One region of the Streptomyces cyanogenus genome, then DNA from elsewhere that is predicted to be linked to it. Evidence: riboswitches for the same ligand, from Rfam matches in the RefSeq annotation. Region 1 holds a riboswitch; the other holds the start of a gene.

Region 1 (7,117 bases):
TACCGAAGGTAATGGAGAGCCGGCCGGCGGGCCGGTCAGCCTCCGGCCACCGCCGGGATGATGGACACACCGGCACCGTCGGGGGTCGCCGTGTCCAGGCCCTGCTCGAACCGGACGTCGTCGTCGTTGACGTACACGTTGACGAACCGGCGCAGCTTCCCCTGGTCGTCCAGCACCCGGGCCGCGATCCCGGTGTGGTTCTTCTCCAGGTCGGCGATGACCTCGCCGAGCGTCGCCCCCTCGGCGGCGACCTCGGCCTGCCCACCGGTGTAGGTGCGCAGGATGGTGGGGATGCGAACGGTCACGCTCATGCGAGGCCAGCCTCTCGGAAGGAGTCCAGGGTCGGGCGGATGGTGGCGGTGACGCCGGTCCCGGCCACCGCGTCCAGGGTCTTCAGGCCGTCGCCGGTGTTGAGGACGACCGTGGTCTTCGCCGGGTCCAGCACCCCCGCCTCCAGCAGCTTGCGGGTGACGCCGACGGTCACGCCGCCCGCCGTCTCCGCGAAGATGCCCTCGGTCCGCGCCAGCAGCTTGATCGCGTCCACGATCTGCTCGTCCGTCACGTCCTCCACGGCACCGCCGGTGCGGCGCGCGACGTCCAGGACGTACGGCCCGTCGGCCGGGTTGCCGATGGCCAGGGACTTGGCGATGGTGTCCGGCTTCTGCGGACGGACCACGTCGTGGCCGGCCTTGAAGGCGGTGGAGACCGGGGAGCAGCCCTCGGCCTGGGCGCCGAAGATCTTGTAGGGCCGGTCCTCGACCAGCCCCAGCCTGATCAGCTCCTGCAGGCCCTTGTCGATCTTCGTGAGCTGGGAGCCGGAGGCGATCGGGACCACGATCTGGTCGGGCAGCCGCCAGCCGAGCTGCTCGCAGATCTCGTACGCCAGGGTCTTGGAGCCCTCCGCGTAGTAGGGCCGCAGGTTGACGTTGACGAAGCCCCAGCCCTCGCCGGCCGGGTCGCCGATCAGCTCCGAGCAGAAGCGGTTCACGTCGTCGTAGTTGCCCTCGATGCCGACGAGCTCGCCGCCGTAGACCGCGGCCATGACGACCTTGCCCTGCTCCAGGTCGTGCGGGATGAACACGCAGGAGCGGAAGCCGGCCCGGGCGGCGGCTGCGCCGACGGCGCCGGCCAGGTTGCCGGTGGAGGAGCAGGAGAGCGTGGTGAAGCCGAAGGCGCGGGCGGCCTCCAGGGCCTGGGCGACGACCCGGTCCTTGAAGGAGTGGGTCGGGTTCCCGGAGTCGTCCTTCACGTACAGACCGCCGGTCACGCCCAGTTCGCGCGCCAGGTTGTCGGCCTTGACGAGCTCGGTCCAGCCGGGGTTGAGGTTGGGCTTGCCGGCGACGTCCGCCGGGACGGGCAGCAGCGGCGCGTACCGCCAGATGTTCGCGGGGCCGGCCTCGATGCGCCGGCGCAGTTCCTCGGTGTCGTAGGCGGAGAAGTCGTAGGCGATCTCGAGCGGGCCGAAGCACTCCTCACAGGCGAAGACCGGACCGAGCGGGACGCGGTGACCGCACTCGCGACAGCTCAGGGCGGCGGCGGGGCCGAGGTCGACGGTGGTTTCGCTGGAGGTTGCAACTGTCTGCACAGCCATGGAGGCGAGGCCCTTTCTCCTCATCTTCCTCACGACGCATCTCGCCGTGAGACGGATTTGGCACCTTCCCTAGCCGGGAGCCTCGCTGCGAAGACGAGAGCCGGCTGGAGGGTTGCCGGGGCTTCATCGGGCCGTGTCCCTCTGCCCCTCTGGATGAGCGGTATTCGGTTGTGGACGCTCGTGACCCCCGACATGCGATGGTCATCGGCGTTGTTCAAGACTGTAACCGAAGGCCAGGACAGTTGAGATAGTCGTCCGAACCGCGAGATGGATCACACGGTGACGTGTGGTCGTGACAGTGAGGAGCCGCCGACCGTGCTGGAAGAAGTCGAGCGCTGGCTGAGCACCCGCTCCTGGTCCGTGGCCGACCGACCGCTGCACCAGGTCCTGGCCGCCAAACAGCGCACGGGCCGGACGATCAGCGTCGTCCTGCCCGCTCTCAACGAGGAGGAGACGGTCGGCGAGATCGTCGCGGTGATCCGGCACGACCTCGTGGACCAGGTCCCGCTCGTCGACGAGATCGTGGTCGTCGACTCCGGCTCCACCGACCGCACCTCCGAGGTCGCCGCGCGCGCGGGCGCCCGGGTCGTCCACCGCGACGACATCCTGCCGCGCATACCCGCCGTCCCCGGCAAGGGCGAGGTGCTGTGGCGCTCGCTGCTGGTGACCAGCGGCGACATCGTCTGCTTCGTCGACGCGGATCTGAAGGAGTTCTCCTCCGACTTCGTCACCGGGACCGTCGGCCCGCTGCTCACCGAACCGGACGTCGACCTGGTCAAGGGCATGTACGACCGTCCGCTCGGCGGCACGGCCGGGCAGGGCGGCCGGGTCACCGAACTCATGGCCCGCCCGCTGCTGAACATGCACTGGCCGCAGCTGGCCGGGTTCGTGCAGCCGCTGGGCGGCGAGTACGCGGCCCGCCGCTCCCTGCTGGAACAGCTGCCGTTCCCCGTGGGCTACGGCGTGGAGCTGGGCATGCTGGTCGACGCGCTGCACCTGGTCGGCCTGGACGCGCTGGCCCAGGTCGACCTGGGCGTGCGCAAGCACCGGCACCAGGACGGGCAGGCCCTGGGCCGGATGGCGGCGGCGATCTACCGCACGGCTCAGCTGCGGCTCGCGCGCGGGCATCTCGTCCGGCCCGCGCTCACCCAGTTCGAGCGGGGCGAGGACGGGTTCGAGCCGCGTACCTACTCGGTGGACACCGAGGAACGGCCGCCCATGGTGGAGATCGCGGAGTACGCCGAACGGAAGGTGGCGTGAAGCGCCGTATACGGCCGCCTGCCCCGCCCTCGCCGGGCGGAACGTACGTTTGAGTGTTTCCGGGCCGGGCTAGGTTGAGGCGTATGGCTTCCACGCGTGCTGCTGCTGAAAAGGCCCGGGTGCTGGTCGCGTCGAACCGCGGCCCGGTCTCCTACCAGGTGGGCGAGGACGGCTCGCTGCACGCCAGACGGGGCGGCGGCGGGCTGGTGTCGGGACTGTCCGCCATCGGCTCGGACGCGGGCTCGGTCTGGGTGTGCGCCGCGCTCGGCGACGGCGACCGGGCGGCGGTGCGACGCGCGGACGGCGGCCTGCTGCCGGCCGAGGAGACCGGCGGGCAGCGGGTGCGGATGCTCGACATCGACGCGAGCGTGCACGCCGAGGCGTACAACGGCATCGCCAACTCGGTGCTGTGGTTCGTCCACCACATGCTGTACCAGACCCCGCTGGAGCCGGTCTTCGACGCCGAGTTCCGGCGGCAGTGGGGGTCGTACGAGGCCTACAACCGGGCGTTCGCCGAGGCGCTGGCCGAGGAGGCGGCCGAGGGCGCGGCGGTGCTGATCCAGGACTACCACCTGGCCCTCGCCCCCCGCATGCTCCGCCAGCTCCGTCCCGACCTGCGCATCGGTCACTTCTCGCACACCCCCTGGGCGCCGCCGGACTACTTCCGGCTGCTGCCCGACGACATCGCCGCCGAGCTGCTCGGCGGCATCCTGGGCGCGGACCGGGCGGCGTTCCTCACCCGGCGGTGGGCGGACGCGTTCACCGACTGCTGTCACGCGGTGCTCGGGCCCGGTATCCCGTCCGGCACCCGGATCGGGGTGCACGGGCTGGGCGCGGACGCGGACTTCCTGCGCAAGCGGGCGCACGAGCCGGACGTGGACGAGCGGATGGCGGCGCTGCGGGCGGAGATCGGAGAGGGCCGGAAGACGATCGTCCGGGTGGACCGGACCGAGCTGTCCAAGAACATCGTGCGCGGGCTGCTGGCGTACGAGCAGCTGCTGGCGGACCACCCCGAGTGGCGGGAGAAGGTCGTCCACCTCGCGTTCGCCTACCCGTCCCGGCAGGACCTCGCGGTGTACCGCGAGTACACCGCCGAGGTGCAGCAGGCCGCGGAGGAGATCAACGAGCGGTACGGCACGGCGCAGTGGACCCCGGTCGTGCTGCACGTGAAGGACGACTTCGCGCGCTCCCTGGCGGCGTACCGGCTGGCCGACGTGGCCCTCGTGAACCCCATCCGGGACGGCATGAACCTCGTCGCCAAGGAGGTCCCGGTCGTCTCCGACCAGGGCTGCGCGCTGGTGCTGTCGCGGGAGGCCGGGGCGTACGAGGAGCTGGGCGAGGACGCGTTCGTGGTGAACCCGTACGACATCGCGGGCACGGCCCGGGCCCTGCACGAGGCGCTGAGCCTGCCGGAGGCGGAGCGGGCGGAACGCTCGAAGCGGCTGGCCGCCGCCGCGACCGCGCTGCCGCCGGCCCGGTGGTTCCTGGACCAGCTGGACGCGCTGACCGATCAGCCGAGCTGAGCGGCGAGCGCCCGGAGGAGGCCGACGACCCCCTCCGGGCCGTTCACCACCAGGTCGGCGCGTTCCGCCAGCTCGGTGACCTCGGTGCTGCCGCTGCAGACCAGCAGGCCGGGGGTGCCGTCGGTGCGGAGTTTCTCGACGGCGGCGAAGGCGGGGAGGTCGCCGAGGTCGTCGCCGGCGTAGACGACGCATCCGGCGCCGATGGCGCGGGCGTGGTCCAGCAGGGCCACGCCCTTGTCCATGCCCGGGGGACGCAGTTCCAGGACCAGACGGCCGGGTTCGACGATCAGGCCGTGCCGGCCGGCGAGGTCGGCGAGGGGGCCGCGCAGGGACTCGAACGTGGCCTGCGGGTCGGCGGCGCGCCGGGTGTGCACCGCGAGGGCCCGGCCCTTCTCCTCGATCCACGTGCCCTCGCCGGCGCCGGCGCGCTCCAGCAGGCGGGGCAGCTCGGTGCGGACGGCGGCCACGCCGGGGTGCGGGGGCGGGGCGGTGACCGTGCCGGTGGCCGCGTCCCAGCGTTCGGCGCCGTAGTGGCCGAGGACGGTGAGGTGCTCCAGGCCGGGGACGCCGGCGAAGCCGCCGTAGCGGACCGCGACCTCGGGCGGGCGGCCGGTGACCACGGCGACGGAGGCCACCTTCGGGGCGAGCGCGGCCAGTGCGGGTACGGCGTCGGGGTGGGCGCGGGCCTGCTCGGGGTCGGCGACGATCGGGGCCAGCGTGCCGTCGAAGTCCAGGCCGATCAGCGCGGTGCGGGGCTGCGCCAGCAGGGCGGCGAGACCGTCCCGGCCGGGCTGGGTCTGCGGGGTGGGCAGAGGGTCCATACCGGGACAGTATCCGGCCCCGGCCGCCCTCACGCCTGGGTGACCCCCACCGGTTCAGCGCTCCGCTCGGCGCGCCTCCCGTACCCGGCGCAGGCGGTTGACCGTCACCGGGTCGTGGGCCAGGGCCCGCTCGTCGTCCAGCAGGGCGTTGAGGAGCTGGTAGTAGCGGACCGGGGAGAGGTCGAGTTCCTCGCGTATCGCTCGCTCCTTGGCGCCGGGGCCGGGGAAGGCGCGGCGCTCCAGGGCGAGGATGGCTTTCTCTCGGGTGCCCAGTTCCATGCCCGCCACCGTAGCGGCGGGCACCGACACCGGGCTCAGTTCGCGGTGCTGCTGTCGGCCGCGGTGGCCGTGGACTGCAGGCGGGTCAGGACGGCGGCGGGGCTGCCGCCGGGGGCGACGGCCTGGCCGATGTTCTGCTTCACGGCCGCGCTGACCGCCGCCCAGGAGGTCTTGCCGACGGGGTACAGCTCGGAGGTGGGCAGCTGCTCCAGGAAGGGCTGCAGGGCCTTGTCGGTGGGCGCGGCCGACGCCGCCATGGCGTTGGAGGCGGACCCGGTGACCGGCAGCAGCCCGTACCTCCGGGAGAAGTCCAGGACGTTCTTCTCGCTGTAGACGAAGTCGAGGAAGTCGCCGATCCGGTCGGCTTGCCCGTTCTGCTTGAAGGCCATCATCCAGTCGGCGACGCCCATGGACGCCCTGGCCTTGCCGGTGCGGCCCGGCATCGGCACCATGCCGAACTTCACGCCCTTCTTCCCGGCCTGCTGGATCAGCGTGGGGTGGCCGTTGAGCATGCCGACCTGGCCGTCGGCGAACGCGGCGAACGCGTCCGCGCGGTTGAGCTTGCCGGGCGCGACCGGGCCGGTCAGGTCCTTGCCGACCAGCTCGTCCTTGAGCCAGGTGAACGTCTCGACGTTCGCGGAGGAGTCGATGGTGTAGGTACCGACGTCGTCGGTGTAGCCGTTGCCGCCGCTCAGCAGCCACTGCATGGTCTCGGCCTGGGCCTCCTCGGGCCCGAGCGGCAGCGCGTACGGGTACTTCACGCCCTGCGCCTTGAGCGCCTTGGCGTCGGCGGCCAGCTCGGCCCAGGTGGTGGGCGGCGTGAGGTTGGCCTTGGCGAACAGGGTCTTGTTGTAGAAGAGCACGCGCGTGGACGCGGCGAACGGGATGCCGTACTGCGTGTGCTTCCACTCGCCGGCGTCGGCGAGCGGGGAGAGGAAGTCGGCCTGGGTGCGGATGGAGAGCAGGTCCGAGGCCGGGTAGAGCTTGTCCGCTGCGGCGTAGTCGGCGTAGGCGCCGATCTGGGCCAGGTCGGGGGCGTGGCCGGCGTCGACCATCTCCTTGACCTTGCGGTCGACGTCGTTCCAGGAGTAGACGCTGACCTCGATCTTCACCCCGGAGTGCTGCTTCTCGTACTCCTCGGCCAGGGCGTCCCAGTACTTCTTGGAGCTGTTGGCGGCGGAGTCGCCGTAGTCGGCGGCGACGAGTCTGAGGGTGACGTCGGAGGAGCCCGTACTCCCGCAGCCGCCGAGAACCGCCGTCATGCCCAGTGCGGACACCACCGCGATCGTTCCTGCCGTAAGCCGACGCACCCTCAAAGCCCCAACCCTGCTGTCTCACCGTTCAACATATGGACACATAAGGTCTACACCACGTGAGTGGACTAGACCTCTCCCGGGTGGGGGAGTCACACTAGGCCACGTGGTGAGACATGTCATCGCCCTCGACGTGGGCGGTACCGGGATGAAGGCCGCCCTCGTCGGCGACGACGGCGCACTGCTGCACCGCGCCCGCCGCGCCACCGGCCGCGAGCGCGGTCCCGAAGCCGTGCTCGCGGGCATCCTCGACTTCGCCGCCGAGCTGCACGCCCACGGCGTCGCGCACCTCGGCGAGGCGGCCGGGGCGGCCGGCATCGCGGTCCCCGG
Region 2 (7,117 bases), 1.4 Mb from region 1:
TGGGGTTCGGCCTGGGGTTCGGTTACGCGTGGGTGCGCTACGGCCGTACCACTAGAGTGAAAGCCGCCCCAGCTCCGGTCACCGAGGGAGAGAAACAGCCGTGATCACCGCGATCGTCCTGATCAAGACCAGTGTGGACCGGATCCCCGAGATCGCGGAGCAGATCGCCGCGCTCGACAGCGTCAGCGAGGTCTTCTCGGTCACCGGCACCTACGACCTGATCGCCATGGTCCGGGTCGGGCAGCACGAGGACCTCGCCGAGGTCATCCCGGGCCGGATCAGCAAGATCCCCGGCGTGGAGGCCACGGACACGCACGTCGCCTTCCGCACCTACTCCCAGCACGACCTGGAGGCCGCCTTCGCGATCGGCCTCGACAACTAGGGACGGCTACGCGGGCAGGTCGACCGCGGCGACACCGGTGCCCGAGGGCACGTAGAGGCGGCTGCCGCGGGCGAGCGGGGTGTGCTGGTCGTCGGCCGCGGCCCGGCCGAGGGCCGCGTCCCAGCGCCGCCTGCCGTTCAGGTCCAGCGCCCAGACCCGGTCGCCCGCCCGGGCGTACACGGTGTCGCCGGCCACCACCACCCGGGGCTCGGCCGTGCCCCCCTCGACGTCGTACGCCCAGGCACGGGACCCGTCGGCCGCCCGTACGGCGTACACCGTGCCCTGTTCCGCGCCGACGGCCAGCGACCGGGTGCCGGCCGTCAGGGGCCCGGCGCCGGCGTCCCTGCGCCACAGGCGCCGGCCGTCCGAGACGCGGAAGCCCTGGCGTGCGGGGCCGGAGTCCGTGATCAGGGTGGTGCCGGCGAGGGCGAGGACCGTGACGTCGGTGCCGCCGGGAACCTGCCACTTCCGCTTGCCGTCCCGCGCGTCCAGCGCCAGCAGCTCGTCACCGTAGCTGCCCGTGTAGACCGTCCCGGCCGCGACGAGGGGGGTGCCGGTGGGGCCGGCCGGGGTCCTGGCGGTCCAGTTCTCGCTGCCGTCGGAGGCGTAGCTGCGCAGCCCGCCCGCGTCCGTGCCGCCGATGGAGACGAGCACGTCCGTGCCGAGCAGGACCGGGACGGCGTGGCCCTCGTCGCCGAGGGTGCGGGTCCACAGCGGGCTGCCGGACGGGCTCACCGCGGTGAGCCGGCGCACGCCGTCGCCGTGCAGGCCGACCACGCAGTACACGGCGTCCCGGGTGGCCACGGGGGTGGAGACGTCGTCGCCCAGCCGGACCTTCCAGCGCCGGGAGCCGTCCCGGGAGATCGCGTGCAGGACACCGCCGGAGCTGCCGGCGTAGACGACGGAACCGTCCGGGGAGAGCGCGCAGCAGGCGCCGTCCAGGCCGCCGATGCCGCCGAGGTCGTACTGCCAGCGCAGCACCGCGGACCTGGCCGGGGCCCCGCTCTCCTCCACCCCGGGGGCCGAGCCCTCGGGCGACCGGTAGCTCCCGCTCAGGCTCTCGGTCCGGAAGCCCCGCTGCAACAGCCAGCCACCGGCCCCAGCCCCGGCCACGGCGACGGCTCCCCCGGCGAGGGAAGCCAGCAGCCGCCGCCGCCCGGGGGCGACGGCGCCCGGACGGCTGACGGAGGTGGTGGGGGCAGTGGGGTTCGCCGGGGCGGCGGTCGTGGTGGGGGCGGTCAGGGCGGCGGGGGCCGCGGGGGCGGTGGCCGCACTGGTGGGCTCGGGCTCGGTGGGGGTCAGGGGGCCGGCGGCCGGGGTCGTGGGCTCGGGCCCGGTGGGGGTCATGCGGGCGGCGGCCGGGGTCGTGGGCCCCGGCCCGGTCGAGGACACGCGGCCGGCGACCGACGACGCGGGCTCCGGCCCGGTCGAGGACAAGGGGCCGGCGACCGACGACGCGGCCTCCGGCGCGGTCGAGGACAGGGGGCCGGCGGCCGAGGACGTGGGCTCGGGCGTGAGGGGATCGAGGGTGGGCGCCGGGGGTGTGGGTTCGGCGGTGGGGGGCGGGGTGGGGAGATCGGGGGCCAGGTACTCCACGCCGCTGGGGCGGTCGTCGGTGGCCGGGCTCGGGTTCGCCGCTGGGCCGTACCAGCCCGGGCGGACGGCGGCGCGCAGGGTGTCCGGGGTGAAGCCGGCCGCCGCCAGCACCTCCGCCGGTTCCGGGCGCTGCAACGGGTCCTCGGCCAGACAGGCCGCGACCAGCGGGCGGATGTCCTCCGGCACACCGGACAGGTCGAAGTCGCGGGTCAGGATGCGCAGCAGGACCACCGAGTCCTGGCCCTCGCCGAACGGCTCCCGGCCCGCCGCCGCGTAGCCGAGGACCGCGCCGAGGGAGAAGACGTCGCTCGGCGGACCGACCTGGCCGCCGTTGCGGATCTGCTCCGGCGAGACGTAGCCCACCGAGCCGACGACCGCGCCGGTGCGGGTCAGCGCGGTGGCCTCCAGGGCCCGTACGATCCCGAAGTCGATGACCCGGGGCCCGTCCGGGCCGAGCAGGATGTTGGACGGCTTCAGATCGCGGTGGACCAGGCCCTTGGCATGGATCGCGGCCAGCGCCTCGCCGAGCGCGGCGGCGAGGATCCGGACCGCGGGCCCGGGCAGCGCGCCGTGGTCCAGGACGGCGTCCCGCAGATTCGGGCCGGACACGAACTCCGTGGCCATCCAGGGCCGTTCGGCCTCGGTGTCGGCGTCCACGACCCGTGCGGTGTACGTGCCCGCCCCGCCGACGGTCTGCGCGGCGCGGACCTCGTGGCGGAAGCGGGCGCGGAAGGTGCGGTCCTCGGCGTGCTCGGCCCGTACGACCTTCACCGCGAGCCTGAGGCCCGTGCGGGACTCGGCGAGGTAGACCTCGCCCATGCCGCCGGCGCCGAGTCTGTGCACGACTGTGTACGGGCCGATGTGGCGCGGGTCTGCTGCGCGCAGCGGCTGCACTCCGGGCTCCCCCTGTCCAACGTGTCGTCAGGGGGAGGTTATACGCGGCTCGGCGTCCGCCGGGTTCGCAGGTACGGCGTGTGCGGGACCGTCGTGGTAACCGCGCCCGCCCGGCGGACCCGCACACCGGCACGGCCCCGCGCCCCGGGCGCTGCCCTTGCGTCCGCTTGCTCAGACCGCCGGCACGCAGCGGCCGTCCTCCGTGCGGTACTGCCACTTCGCGCCCTCGGCCACGAGTTCCCTGACGGCGTCGACGAAGCGCTCGACGTGCTCGTCGGGGGTGCCGGCGCCGAAGCTGACGCGGATGGCGTTGAGCGACCTCTCGCCGGGGGCCGCCTCGGGTGCGCCGCACTCGCCCTGGGTCTGCGGGTCGCTGCCGAGCAGGGTGCGGACCAGGGGGTGGGCGCAGAAGAGGCCGTCGCGGACGCCGATGCCGTACTCGGCGGAGAGGGCGGCGGCGAAGTGGGAGCTGTTCCAGCCCTCGACGACGAAGGAGATGACGCCGACCCGCGGGGCGTCGTCCCCGAAGAGGGAGAGGATCCGCACCTCGGGGACCTCGGCGAGGCCCTCGCGGACGGTGCGGACGAGGTGCTGCTCGCGGGCGACGAGGCTGTCCCAGCCGGCCTCGGTGAGGGCCTTGCAGGCGGAGGCGATCGCGTAGGCACCGATGACGTTCGGGGAGCCGGCCTCGTGGCGGGCCGCGGTCTCGTGCCACTCGACGGCCACGCCGCCGTCCTGACGCCGGGTGACCTTGCGGCTGGCGCCGCCGCCCGCGAGGTAGGGCTCGGCCGCCTGGAGCCAGTCGGCGCGGCCGGCCAGGACGCCGGAGCCGAAGGGGGCGTACAGCTTGTGGCCGGAGAAGGCGACCCAGTCGACGTCGAGGTCCGTGACGGACACCGGGTGGTGCGGGGCCAGTTGGGCGGCGTCCAGGACGATGCGGGCGCCGTGGGCGTGCGCGGCGGCGGCCAGTTCGCGCACCGGCCACAGCTCGCCGGTGACGTTGGAGGCGCCGGTGACGCAGACCAGGGCCGGGCCGTACGGGTCGCGGTCGGCGAGGGCCCGCTCCAGGGTCTCGACGGCCTGCCGCGGGGTGCGCGGGGCGTCGAGGTAGGTGACCTGCGCGTCCTGCCAGGGCAGCAGGGATGCGTGGTGCTCGGTCTCGAAGACGAAGACCTGGCAGCCGGCCGGGATCGCGCGGGCGAGGAGGTTGAGGGAGTCGGTGGTCGAGCGGGTGAAGACCACCTGGTCGGCCGGGCGGCAGTCGAGGAACTCGGCGACGGTCCTGCGGGCGTTCTCGAACAGGTCCGTGGAGAGCTGGGAGAGGTAACCGGCACCGCGGTGGACACTGCCGTAGTACGGGGCGTACGCGGCGACGTCGTCCCAGACGCGCTGGAGGGCGGGGGCGCTGGCCGCGTAGTCCAGCGCGGCGTAGGTGACCTCGCCACCGGTGACCAGCGGGACGGTGACATCTCGCCCCAGAACGGGCAGAGGGGTGCAAACGGTCTGGTCGGCGGCAGCGGTGAAGACAGACATGGCGGAACTCCCGTGAGAGGAAGGCGAAGAAGAGAAAAAGGGGGTGCGGAGGCGGGGCTCTGCGGCCCTAACGCATTCGCTTGCTCACGGAAGACTCCTCGACGACCAGGATCCCTGGATGCGTGAGGGATCCGCGCTTGCCGTGGACCTTGCTGTCCACGGCCTGGTCTTCACCCGGGGCACCCCGCCACGGACGGAGGGTTGCCGGACAGTCGGCCGGGGCCTCATGACTGTCACTCATGACCTGGTACAGGAACGTACGTGAGGTGATCGCCGTCCCGCAACCCGTGTCCGGATCGCGGGACGGCACCCGGTGGGGCTAGGCGTTGCTGGCGGCCACCCAGCGCTCCAGGGTGCGCTTGGCCGCGCCCGAGTCGATGGACTCGGATGCCTTGGCGATACCGGCCCGCAGCTGCTCCGCCAGCGGTGCGTCGGTCGGCGCGAGCGCGACGAGCGCTGCCGCGGAGTTCAGCAGCACCGCGTCCCGTACGGCCCCCGGCTCGCCGTCGAGCAGGCGGCGGGCGACCTCCGCGTTGTACGACGCGTCCGCGCCGCGCAGGGCCTCCACGGGGACGAGGCCGATGCCGACGTCCCTCGGGTCGAAGGTCTCCTCGCTGACCTTGCCGTCCCGGACGACCCACACCCGCGAGGTGGCGGTCGTGGTCAGCTCGTCCAGGCCGTCGTCGCCGCGGAAGACCAGGGAGGAGTTGCCGCGCTCGGCGAGGACGCCGGCCACGACCGGGGCCATCCGGGGGTCGGCCACACCGACGGCCTGGGCCCGGACCTTAGCCGGATTGGTCAGCGGACCCAGCACGTTGAAGGTCGTACGGATACCCAACTGGCCGCGGGCCGCGGCCACATGACGCAGCGCCGGGTGGAACTTGACCGCGAAGCAGAAGGTGATCCCGGCCTCCTCGGCGACCTGCGGGACCCGCTCCAGCGGCAGGTTCAGATTGACGCCCAGCTTCTCCAGCACGTCCGACGCGCCCGACGCGGAGGACGCGGCCCGGTTGCCGTGCTTGACGACCTTCGCACCGGTGCCGGCGACGACGATCGAGGACATCGTGGAGATGTTCACCGTCTTGGCACCGTCACCGCCGGTGCCGACGATGTCCACCGTCCGGCCCGGTACCTGGATGACGTTCGCGTGCTCGTACATCGCGCGGACGAGCCCGGTGATCTCCTCCACCGTCTCGCCCTTGGCCCGCAGCGCCACGGCGAATCCCGCGATCTGCGCGTCGGTCGCCTCCCCGCGCATGATCCGGTCCATCGCCCATGCCGTGGCGTCCGCGCTCAGGTCACGGCCCTCCAGCAGGGCGTTCAGTACCTCGGGCCAGGAACGGCCCGCCGCGGTGTCGCCTCCAGCGGGGGTCACAGCGCTCATAAGCCGCTCCTGGGTGTCGTGCACAGCATCGGTGGTCGGCCCCCAGCCTATCCACCCCCGCGCACGGCGAAGGGCCCCGTCCGCAAGCCGGACGGGGCCCTTCGTGTGGCGTGGCGACGCGGGATCAGTGGTGGCCGTGGCCGCTCGTGATCTCCTTGTACTCCTCGACGGTGGGCTTCGGGATCTGGTTGTCCTCGCCGTAGTAGGCGTTGGACAGCTTCACCCGGAGCTTCTCCGTGGCCGGCACCTTGCGCTCGACACCGTTCTCGTCGACCGTCGGACCGATCTCGGCCGGCTTGTACTGCTCGTGCGCGGTGAGCGTGTGCAGCTGCTCCTGGCTGAGCGGCTCGTGCACCTCGATGAACTCACCGTGCGGCAGCCGCTTGATGATTCCGGTCTCCCGGCCGTGCAGCACCTTGTCGCGGTCGCGGCGCTGCAGGCCCAGGCAGATCCGCTTGGTGACGATGAACGCGATGACCGGTCCGGCGACGAAGAAGATCCGGACGAACCAGGTGACGGCGTTGATCGACAGGTGGAAGTGGGTGGCCCACAGGTCGTTGCCACCGCCGACCAGGGTGATCATGTAGATCGTCACCCAGGCGACACCGAACGCGGTCCGGGTCGGGGCGTTGCGCGGGCGGTCCAGGATGTGGTGCTCGCGCTTGTCGCCGGTGATCCAGGACTCGATGAACGGGTAGACCGCGATCGCCGCCAGGACCAGCGGGAAGAGCACCAGCGGGATGAACACGCCCAGGACCAGCGTGTGGCCCCAGAAGTTGATCTCCCAGCCCGGCATGAAGCGGATCAGACCCTCGGCGAAGCCCATGTACCAGTCGGGCTGGGCGCCGGTGGACACCTGGTCCGGACGGTAGGGGCCCATCGCCCAGATCGGGTTGATCTGCGCGACCGCGGCGATGGCCGCGATGACACCGAAGACCAGGAAGAAGAAGCCTCCGGCCTTGGCCATGTACACCGGCAGCAGCGGCATGCCGACGACGTTGTTGTTCGTCTTGCCGGGACCCGCGAACTGCGTGTGCTTGTGGTAGAAGACCAGGATCAGGTGCGCCACCATCAGACCGAGCATGATGCCCGGCAGCAGCAGGATGTGGATCGAGTAGAACCGGGCGACGAAGTCGTGGCCGGGGAACTCTCCGCCGAACAGGAAGAACGACAGGTACGTGCCGATGATCGGCACGGACAGGATCGCGCCCTCCATGAAGCGGACACCGGTGCCGGAGAGCAGGTCGTCCGGGAGCGAGTAACCGGTGAAGCCGGTGAACATGCCGAGGACGAAGAGCAGGAAGCCGAACAGCCAGTTGATCTCACGC

The links. Region 1 has a riboswitch for S-adenosylmethionine ahead of thrC (threonine synthase). Riboswitches for the same ligand answer to the same signal wherever they lie in the genome.
Region 2: linked by a shared signal. The riboswitch ahead of S1361_RS11810 (aminotransferase class V-fold PLP-dependent enzyme) and the one ahead of thrC (threonine synthase) in region 1 are both predicted to bind S-adenosylmethionine.

Annotation. Positions count from the first base shown of each region.
Region 1 is NZ_CP071839.1:4,076,804-4,083,920, forward strand. Features, by position in the region: gene S1361_RS18270 (ubiquitin-like small modifier protein 1) at 36-311, opposite strand; gene thrC (threonine synthase) at 308-1,591, opposite strand; SAM riboswitch class I at 1,609-1,751, opposite strand; gene S1361_RS18280 (glucosyl-3-phosphoglycerate synthase) at 1,907-2,851, shown strand; gene S1361_RS18285 (alpha,alpha-trehalose-phosphate synthase (UDP-forming)) at 2,935-4,374, shown strand; gene otsB (trehalose-phosphatase) at 4,362-5,195, opposite strand; gene S1361_RS18295 (DUF3263 domain-containing protein) at 5,250-5,474, opposite strand; gene S1361_RS18300 (extracellular solute-binding protein) at 5,510-6,736, opposite strand; gene S1361_RS18305 (ROK family protein) at 6,897-7,117, shown strand, end outside.
Region 2 is NZ_CP071839.1:2,639,949-2,647,065, forward strand. Features, by position in the region: gene S1361_RS11795 (rhomboid family intramembrane serine protease) at 1-104, shown strand, start outside; gene S1361_RS11800 (Lrp/AsnC family transcriptional regulator) at 101-382, shown strand; gene S1361_RS39865 (serine/threonine-protein kinase) at 389-2,872, opposite strand; gene S1361_RS11810 (aminotransferase class V-fold PLP-dependent enzyme) at 3,044-4,405, opposite strand; SAM riboswitch class IV at 4,534-4,650, opposite strand; gene trpD (anthranilate phosphoribosyltransferase) at 4,725-5,789, opposite strand; gene qcrB (cytochrome bc1 complex cytochrome b subunit) at 5,914-7,117, opposite strand, start outside.